DNA from 3 places in the Chryseobacterium sp. GTID13 genome. Region 1 is predicted to be linked to each of the others. Evidence: riboswitches for the same ligand, from Rfam matches in the RefSeq annotation. Region 1 holds a riboswitch; each other region holds the start of a gene.

Evidence for each region. Region 1 has a riboswitch for S-adenosylmethionine ahead of N4G44_RS04945 (alpha/beta fold hydrolase). Riboswitches for the same ligand answer to the same signal wherever they lie in the genome.
Region 2: linked by a shared signal. The riboswitch ahead of N4G44_RS00875 (TonB-dependent receptor plug domain-containing protein) and the one ahead of N4G44_RS04945 (alpha/beta fold hydrolase) in region 1 are both predicted to bind S-adenosylmethionine.
Region 3: linked by a shared signal. The riboswitch ahead of N4G44_RS00485 (TonB-dependent receptor plug domain-containing protein) and the one ahead of N4G44_RS04945 (alpha/beta fold hydrolase) in region 1 are both predicted to bind S-adenosylmethionine.

What each region holds. Positions count from the first base shown of each region.
Region 1 is NZ_JAOCMB010000002.1:979,885-983,059, reverse strand. It holds gene N4G44_RS04950 (ACT domain-containing protein) at 1-305, opposite strand, end outside; partial or broken gene N4G44_RS04945 (alpha/beta fold hydrolase) at 307-1,244, opposite strand; SAM riboswitch class I at 1,303-1,409, opposite strand; partial or broken gene N4G44_RS04940 (MGH1-like glycoside hydrolase domain-containing protein) at 1,596-3,175, shown strand, end outside.
Region 2 is NZ_JAOCMB010000002.1:177,122-180,296, forward strand. It holds gene N4G44_RS00875 (TonB-dependent receptor plug domain-containing protein) at 1-1,658, opposite strand, end outside; SAM riboswitch class I at 1,756-1,864, opposite strand; gene N4G44_RS00880 (alpha-amylase family glycosyl hydrolase) at 1,967-3,175, opposite strand, start outside.
Region 3 is NZ_JAOCMB010000002.1:98,187-101,361, reverse strand. It holds gene N4G44_RS00490 (outer membrane beta-barrel protein) at 1-1,391, opposite strand, end outside; SAM-I-IV-variant riboswitch at 1,512-1,610, shown strand; partial or broken gene N4G44_RS00485 (TonB-dependent receptor plug domain-containing protein) at 1,901-3,175, shown strand, end outside.

The DNA of each region.
Region 1 (3,175 bases):
TCCGCTACGAATCCAAGCACGGAAACATTATTAATGCTGTAAATCTGTGAAACTTTGCCTGACTTTCTTTCGGCTTCAAATTCATCAATCAGGCAGGTAACTGCTTTTTCTGCATCCGCTTCATTCACCAGGATAGATATCCCGTTTTCAATAGCCTGCTGAGAGATCACTCCCACACTTATGCGTGCCAAAGTAAGCGCCTTAAAAATTCTTCCGTCGATCCCGATTTCACCCAGGAAATCTTCTCCTTCAAATTTGATAATTGATCTGTTCTTTAAAAACTTTATTTCGTTAGCATTTCTCATTCTACAAAATATTTTTTATGATTGTATTTAATTGTTTATATTCCATCAGGAAGGCATCATGCCCGTGAATTGACTGTATTTCGTGGTAAAAAACCTCTTTGTTTTCCTCTTTCAGCTGCTGAAAGCACATTCGGATTTCTGATGCCGGGAAAAACAGATCGGTGTCTACAGCAATAAGGTGCATTCGGGCGCTGATCTTTTCTTGTTGCTTTTTTCGGTATTGATATTCATCAGCAAATGATTCATTAGCTTATAAGCTTTCAAACTAAATCTTTCGTTTAATGAATTTCCGTGATAAACGAGCCAGTCTTCAGATTCTAATCTCTGTTTTTCCGGATCGTATCTATTTTGAAATCTGTCGTTTAAAGATTGAGGAGTTCTGTAGCACAGCATCGCATGGATTCTTGCTTTCTGCAGAGGTTCATCATTTCCGTTTAAGAGGAATTTCTGAACCAGGCACTGTGCATGAAGCCAGTCGTGGGTTTTGGAATCGCAGGCAATGGGAATAAAAATTTCCGCCAGCTGCGGCTGCTTGGCAAGCATTTCCCATGCAATTCCACCTCCGAGAGAGCCTCCGATAATGGCGTATAAATTTTTGATATATAAAGTTTCAAGACCTTTCAGGAATATTTCAGCAATATCCGAAGGGGTGAAATCTTCGTATTCGTCAATTAAAAAGTCATCAAATCCGTTTCCGGGGATATTGAAACACAGAACAGTATACTTATTGGTATCAATGACCTGATTTTCTCCGATCAACTGCTTCCACCATCCTTTTTCTCCGGAAACATTTGAATTTCCGGTCAAAGCATGATTGACCAGTATAACGGGAGCTGAAAACAAGTCTGGCCCGAAGATCTGATAAGTCAGCGGGATATGGTATTCCTTTTGGGAATGGGTTTGATACGAAAGATTAATATAGTTTAGTTCTGTTTTCAATTCTATTATTTTAATACAATTGAAAATGCCACAGGAAATGGCTGAAAAGAACTTCAGTGAGTTATCTGTCCAAAATAAATTGGTAGAACGTAGCACCTTCTCTGCTTGCACAAAGGGTTGCTAAGGTTTCATAGGGTCTAATCCCTCAACCTTTCTTGATAACATTTTCAATATTTGAATGAACGCACTGCAAAGATATGTTTTTTCTTTTAATTTTTTCAAAAAAAATATTTAATATCAAAAAAACCAGTAATAGTAAGTGTTCCAATAGTATATTAATAATTATTCAGATGGAAAGAATTGGAATTTTTTTTCAAAAAAACTAACTTCGTATTTGAAAAGTGATGAAATATGACTGTTGAAAAAGAAAGATTACAAGATTCCAAATGGAAAAACTGGGGGCCATACGTCAGTAACCGGCAATGGGGAAATGTACGTGAAGATTACAGCCCGAACGGAAATGCCTGGAATTATGCCAACCACAATACCGCAGAAAGTTATACTTACCGATGGGGTGAAGAAGGGATTGCGGGGATTTCCGATGTGAAACAGATTTTCTGTTTTGCCTTTTCCTTTTGGAACAAAAAAGATAAGATCATAAAAGAGCGTTTTTTTGGATTAAGCAATCCTCAGGGTAACCACGGGGAAGACATCAAAGAAATCTTTTATTATTTAGATAATACACCTACGCATAGTTATATGAAAATGGTGTACAAATACCCTATCAATGCATTTCCTTATGATGATATTGTTGCGGAGAACGGCAGAAGAAGCAAAAAGGAACCTGAATATGAGCTGTTTGATACAGGAATTTTTGACAATGATGAATATTTTGATATTTTCATTGAATACTGTAAAGGCGACCACAATGATATTCTTGCAAGGGTAACTGTTCATAACAGGAGTAATGAGGATGCTCCCATTGTCCTAGCACCAACTGCCTGGTTCAGAAATAACTGGAAATGGGGATATAACACCTATAAAGGCCAGATGAATGCTGCGTATGACGGATGCATAGATGTTAACCATGACAGTATTTCAATCAAAAAGTTCTATTCAAGAAACAGGGCTGCCCAGAGTGCTTTCTGCGAAAATGAAACCAATACACCTAAACTATATGGCGCTCCTTATCCGGGTAATACCTATTTTAAAGACGGAATCAATGACTATATCATTTATGGAAGCAATACGGTAAATCCGGAAAAAAGAGGTACCAAAGCTTCTTTTATCATTGATGAAATGGTAGGCGCAGGACAATCCAAAGTTTTTGATTTCAGGCTGTGTCCTGATGAAACTGATGAGCCTTTTGAAAATTTTGACGAAATTTTCAGCACAAGAATTGCCGAAGCAGATGAATTCTACAGCGAAGTCCAGAGCGAAACAACGAATGAGGATGAAAGGAATGTTCAGCGGCAGGCATTTGCAGGCCTTCTGTGGAATAAGCAGTTTTATCATTACAACGTAGGAAAATGGCTTAAAGGTGATCCGAATCATGAAGCTCCGAGAAATTTTAATGAGTATGTAAGAAATACAGAGTGGAACCACCTTCACAACAAGGACATTATTTCTATGCCCGATAAGTGGGAATATCCCTGGTATGCGACCTGGGATCTGGCATTTCACTGTGTTCCTTTTTCTATCATTGATGCGGAATTTGCCAAAGGTCAGCTTTTACTTTTAACCAAAGAATGGTATATGCATCCGAACGGCCAACTTCCTGCCTATGAATGGAATCTGAGCGATGTGAATCCACCGGTACACGCATGGTCCTGCTTCAGGGTTTTCAAAATTGATGAAAAACAAAATGGCAAGCCTGATCTTTTATTCCTTGAAAAAGTATTCCAGAAGCTTCTCCTGAATTTTACATGGTGGGTGAACCGGAAGGATAAAAACGGTAAAAATATTTTTGGCGGCGGTTTTCTTGGTCTGGA
Region 2 (3,175 bases), 800 kb from region 1:
ACGATTCCTAATCCGGAAGTGGAGATATCCGCATAGGAATTATTAAAGTACTGCTGTTGAAGGGATGGGGCTCTGAAACCGGTTCCTACAGCTGCCCGTATTGCATAGTCTTTTATGAATTCGTACCTCACTGCCAGCTTGCCGTTCAAGGTATTTCCGAAATCTGAATAATTTTCAAATCTTCCTGCAAGGTCTATATTTAATTTTTTAGCTAAATCATAGGAAACATCTGCATAAACGGCTGTAGAATGTCTTGATTTTTTCAGTGCATTATCCGGCGAAAAACCAATAAAAGATTGTGAGCCTCCGTTTCCCTCCACTTCAGATCCCGGAACTGCAGGATTTCCATTGATATCATAGCGGGTGTAAGAGGCTTCATCTCCCGGTTTGATCTGATACTGTTCAAAACGGAATTCTCCTCCAAAGGCTACATTAAACTGATTGATATTCTTAGAAACATCAAGATTAATAGTATTTTGAAGGAAACTGTGTGCTCCTGCATAAAAACTTGTAGGAGATTTTACCCCCAATGAAGCATTGTTGGTATGGTCTACATTATAATTGAAGGTATTGCTTCCGAATGTATTGCTTAAATCGAGCAGCCAATTGTTGACATTATATTTGGCTCCCACGGCATAAGAAAAATCGTACACCTGCGATCCCAGAACAGGCTGAAAACCATTTGGGTAAATAGCAGCCACCACATTATCTGTTTCTCCCGGCAACCTCCTGAAACCGAAGCCTTTTCCTTCTTTAATGCTGAAACCTCCGAAGGAATACAGTTTAAAGCTATCACTGAACGGATATTCGGAGTTAAAAAACAATTGGGCCTGCCTGATCTGTGCGTCTCCGATCTGGAAATTAAAATCATCCCGGTTGAGCCCTCTTTCTTTTATAATCCTGTCGTCTTCTGCTCTTGCTGCCTTCGGATCATCTGCAAACTCATACGCAAAATTACTTCCGAAGATATCAAGATCGTGGTTTTGGGTTCTGGTGGTTTTTCCTCTGTGGCTTAATTGTAATGAAAGATTCACATAGCTGTCTTTCTTTCCGAGGGAAGATCCGTAGTTGATTCCGGCCTGGTAGGTTTCCCCGTCATTTCTTCCGCTGATTCCGTAGGATGCTGTTGCCGAAGCTCCGATATCTTTTTTAAGGATGATATTTACCACTCCCGCAATGGCATCGGAACCATATTGTGCAGCGGCTCCGTCTCTTAGCACTTCAATCCTGTCAATAGCAATTACCGGAATCGTGCTGAGGTCTGTCCCGACAGATCCGTTCCCTACTGTATTCTGATAATTGACCAGTGAAGTGGTATGTCTTCTTTTTCCATTGACGAGCACCAATACCTGATCAGGGCCCATTCCTCTCAAAGTCACCGGATCAATATGTTCTGTTCCGTCGGAAGCTGACTGTCTTACGGAATTGAAGGAAGGAATCACATAATTCAGAAGATCCTGAACTGTCGTCTGCGGGGCAGATTTCTGTAGTTTTTCTATATTGATAACATCTACGGGAACCGGTGTTTCCAGTTTGGTTCTTTTGGCATTCCGGTTTCCTACAATAATTACATCTTCGATCTGGGTTCCTTTTTCCTGCTCCTGGGCATTAACCAAAACAGCTCCCAGCAGGATAACAGACAGGCTTAATTTTTTCATCTTTGTCCTTGTAAATTAATCATAAATATTTCCCACGGACCTCATCCGCAGCTATAAAAGACTTCAAGAAATGGAATTACTGTCAGAATATTGACTTTTCTCATCTTCCCCATACCGGGTTGGAATTAGCACCTTTACACTTTTTAGAGCCGTGCAGGTTGCTAAGGTTTCATAGGGCCAAATCCCTCCACCTTTCTTGATAAATCTACTGCAAAAGTAGACTAATATTTTTAATTTTCAAAAAAGAGGTTTATATTTTCTATGCTGTCAATAAAAAAGAGGGACAATCTATCATTATCCCTCTTTTTTTATTTGATGATCATCTTCTGGATGGCCATGCCTGTTTCAGACCTCAGATGAACCAGGTAGGTTCCCGGAGGATAACTGGCTTTCAGTTCATAGGTTCCACTTTCATTATTAAGCTTGAACGAATCTATTTTCTTCCCGCTCATATCAAAAATGGAAATTTCCCCATTTTTAACTTTGTGATAAACGAGTTTTGCCAAACCGTTCTTTACAGGATTATCTGCAATCTGAAGGGATAGTTTGTTAGCCGCATTCACATCAGATGTTGACAAGGCTCCTGCATAATTTCCAAAAATACGGAACTCACCCGGCTGCAGTGTAATAGGAGCAGTGGTAGAGGCAACAGTGGAAACAGAGTTATCCATCAGATTCTGCCATTGTCCTGTATAAGGAAAATAAGGAACTACATTCTGTGCAGAAGTAGTATAATTGCCCAAAACAACGATGTTCTTCACGCCTGCTATTGAATTGTCATATACATAAATCCTTGTAATTAAACCTTCAGGATCATTCGCAAGGTTATTCGATTCTACACTATATGTTTTTGATTTGAAAACAGGATAAGTATTTCTGATATTGATAATTTTGGCCCAGGTATCATACACTGATTTTCTGTTCGCATTGGTATCATATCCTAAAGTAAAGGCAACAGGCTTTTCATCGGTTCTGCATCCGCTGCTGATCGTACCGTCTGCACATCGGTTGATACTGAATTCATAGCCAAGCTCTCCAAACTGCCAGATCATTTTCGGACCGGGAATCGTAAAGAATGTGGCTCCGAAAGTTTTCATTCTTTCAAGGGCCGTATTCAGGTTAGTTACATTGTAAGCTCCGTTAGAAGCACCATACGCAAGGTTTTTAAACATTAATCTTTCTTCATCATGACTTTCTCCATAACCCACCGCAGACATATTAGTGAAGCCGTGAAGGGTATGATTCATCCTGTCGTAGTTGCTGTTTTCCTTGTAGCCCATTGTGTTTTGGTTGTAAGGATCAGTCTGTTTGTTCCAAAGCATTACTCCTTTTCCTTCGGCAATTCTGTAATTCGCCCACTGCTGTTCTTCTGCATCTGTTCCTAAATGCTCGAAAATCATGTAGGAATTCGGGTCTATTGCCCACTGCTTGTCAGCATAATTCTTCATAATATCTACCCTGTCCTGCTGGTAAGCATTGGTACAGGTTTCATCGTTTTCAGAGCAGCTTTGGGTAAA
Region 3 (3,175 bases), 880 kb from region 1:
ACATATACCTGGTTCATCAGGCTATACTGTACGCTTGCATTCGGGAAAAGCTTGAATTTATTGAAAGGGGTTAAATCTCTTTCTACAACAGCATTATCCTTTATAATTCGTGTAATTCCATAAATATCATAGTTTTCTGCTCTTGCTCCTAAGGTAAAATCAAACTTTTTCAGTTTTGCCTGAAATTCAAGGTAGGTAGATGCTGTCTGTCTCTGGTATTCCAGGTTGGTCAGGCCTTTACTTTCCGTATCATAATCCTGTCTTTCATACAAACCGCCTAAACTTACTTTTCCACCGTCCAGAAGCTTGATCGGCTGCGAATAATCTACCTTGAAGTTAGCTACCCTCATATCCGACTTATTATCAAGTACATTTTCTCCGCCTACATTCAGGAAAGGCTGCCAAGGGTCTGTATAAAAGCCTCTCTGGAAGAAATTATCCTGGGAAAATTTAGAAGAGGCTTTGGTATATCCGAACTGGAAATCCAGTTTTTGAGACTTGTCACTGAAACGCTTCTGATACGTTACAACAGCTTCCTGTCTCAGGTTATTGGTATGAGCCACATCGGATGCTTCATAATTAGCTTCCCGGTACTGGAGAGGATTAAGGCTTACAGGAATGTCGGCAAGTCCTGTACTGGCTGTATAATTGCCATTATTGTTGTGGTAAATATCGTAGTTCAGCAATAATCTGTCCTGCCCAAGATCAAAAGTCAATCCTGATTTTGCAAAATATCCACGTCCGATTCTGTCCGTATTGTTATGCAGAAGCACATCCTGATCGCCATTCAGCATACTTTCACGGTAATTCTGGCCTACATTCAGCTGCCATCCGAAAAGTTTATTTCTTGCATTCAGATTTAAAGAATTGGTGGTTCGGCTTCTGAATTTGTCGTAATTGCTAAAAGAATAATTTCCCGAATAGGTTGCTGTTAGATACTTATTGGCGTTCTTATTGGTAATGATATTCATGATGGCACCTCCTGAGGTAGCTGGATATTCTGCTCCCGGCTGGGTGATCACTTCTATTCTGTCTACCGAGTTGGCAGGCATCCCTTCAAGAAAAGAATTCAGTTCGTTTGAAGTAATATTTAAAGGTCTTCCGTTCAGATAAACATCCAGGATTTTTCCCTGGTACATCATTCCGGCGATATCGGTGGAAACCAGTCCCGGAAGTTTTTTGATACCTTCCAGAACATTCCCGTTATTAAGCTGCGGCTGCTCGGAAAAATCAAAAATGGTACGGTCCGCTTTCTGTTCAACGGCTTTTTTAGTTTTGGTAATGACTACGCCTTCAATCTGTTTCTCCTTGTCTGTGCCGGTATTGGTTTTTTCCTGTGAATAGGCAAAAAAAGACGCCAGCAAAGACAGCGTGAATATAGTTTTTTTCATAATGTTTTTTACTACTATTCAGTTAGACGTAAAAAAACTCATTTGTTACGGTGAAATTTGCGAAAAGTTAAAATTTTGAGCATTTATTTTTTTATTTCCGAAATAATTATATCTTTGCCACGTAATTATCAAGAATCTCATAGATGGGATAGCAACCTGCAAAAACAAGCAAGGTGCTAAAATAGATAAGCCGGTATGCCCGGAAAAAATGTTTATTCTCTATTTTCTTCCCATCTTGACATTTTTGTTTTAAAAATAAAATCAATGTTTAAAGACAAGGGAAACCACAAGACCAATTTAAAATTTCGTTTCTCAGATCATGAAGTTCCGCTTCGTTATTCTGACCTGTTCTCATGCCATACCCACATGTGCATGTGTTGTTGTTTCTAGACTTCTTTAAAAAATAATTCAATCATTCAGGCTTTTGATCGTAACCTCAAATAGAGGTTACAGGAATCTTACTACCTGAAATCAACCAACAATCAGTAATCAAAAAAATAGAAAAACACATGTACAATTTCAACAAAAAAACAATCATAGCATCAGCAACTTTTATTTCAGCATTTTATTTCGGGCAGACGGATTCTGTATCTTCCAAAAAGATCGATGATGTGGTGATCCTTGGGTCCAGAGGGGCTGGAAGATCCCTTACAGAAACTCCGGTTCCGGTAGATATCATCAATATTTCTAAAATTCTGAGACAAAGTCCCGTAAATAATATAAGCCAGGCGCTTAATTATGTAGTGCCTTCATTTTCTTCCACCTCGCATACGGTAAATGACGGAACCGATTTCGTAGATCCCGCTCTTTTAAGAGGACTTGGTCCGGATCAGGTGCTGGTTTTGCTTAACGGGAAAAGAAGATACCAGTCATCCCTGATCAATGTTACCCTGACTCCGGGAAGAGGTTCGGTAGGAACGGATCTTAACGCAATTCCGGCTTTTGCTTTAGAGAAAATAGAAGTTCTGAGAGACGGGGCTTCTGCCCAATATGGTTCCGACGCTATTGCAGGAGTCGTGAATTTAGGGTTAAAGAAAAGGCTTGGACTTTCAGGACAGGTATTTTTAGGAGGATATGCTTCGCCAGTGGCCAATAACTTCTCAGGAGGGATCGACGGGCAGACCATTTCTGCAGATCTTAACTATGGGGCGAAAATCGGGGAGAAGGGTTTCATTAATGTAACGGGTTCCGTACAGTACAGAGATCCTTATTCAAGAGCTGGCGTCCGTCAGGGAAATATTTTTAATGCCTATAATGCGATTAATTACAGGGCATTGCAGAATGGAGTCAATATTGATGGACTGTATAAAAATATTACCAATACTCCCAATACCCAGCAAATCATTAATACCGTTAAGCAGTATGCATCACAGGTTGATTATTTTTCACAGGATTTCAAAAACCAGATAGCTGGAGCGAACAGTATTTCAGCATTACAAGGCTTATTAGGCCAGGATTTTACGGATCACGAGCTTAAATACCGGGGGTTGGAAAGAAAAGATTTCAGTCTGAGAGCAGGGCAGTCTAAATTGCAGTCCGCACAGCTTTTTTCAATTCTGAAATTCCCGTCAATGAAGACTGGAAAGTATATTCATTCGGAGGTTACAGCTACCGTTTAGGAAATGCCGGAGGATTTTACCGTCTGCCCAACACAGAAAGAAACATCAATGCTGTTACTCCTAATGGATATCTTCCACAAATTGAAGCCAGTGTGAATGATTATTCCTTAGCCGGAGGAATCAAAGGAAAATGGAATGGCTGGAATGTGGATCTGAGTAATACTT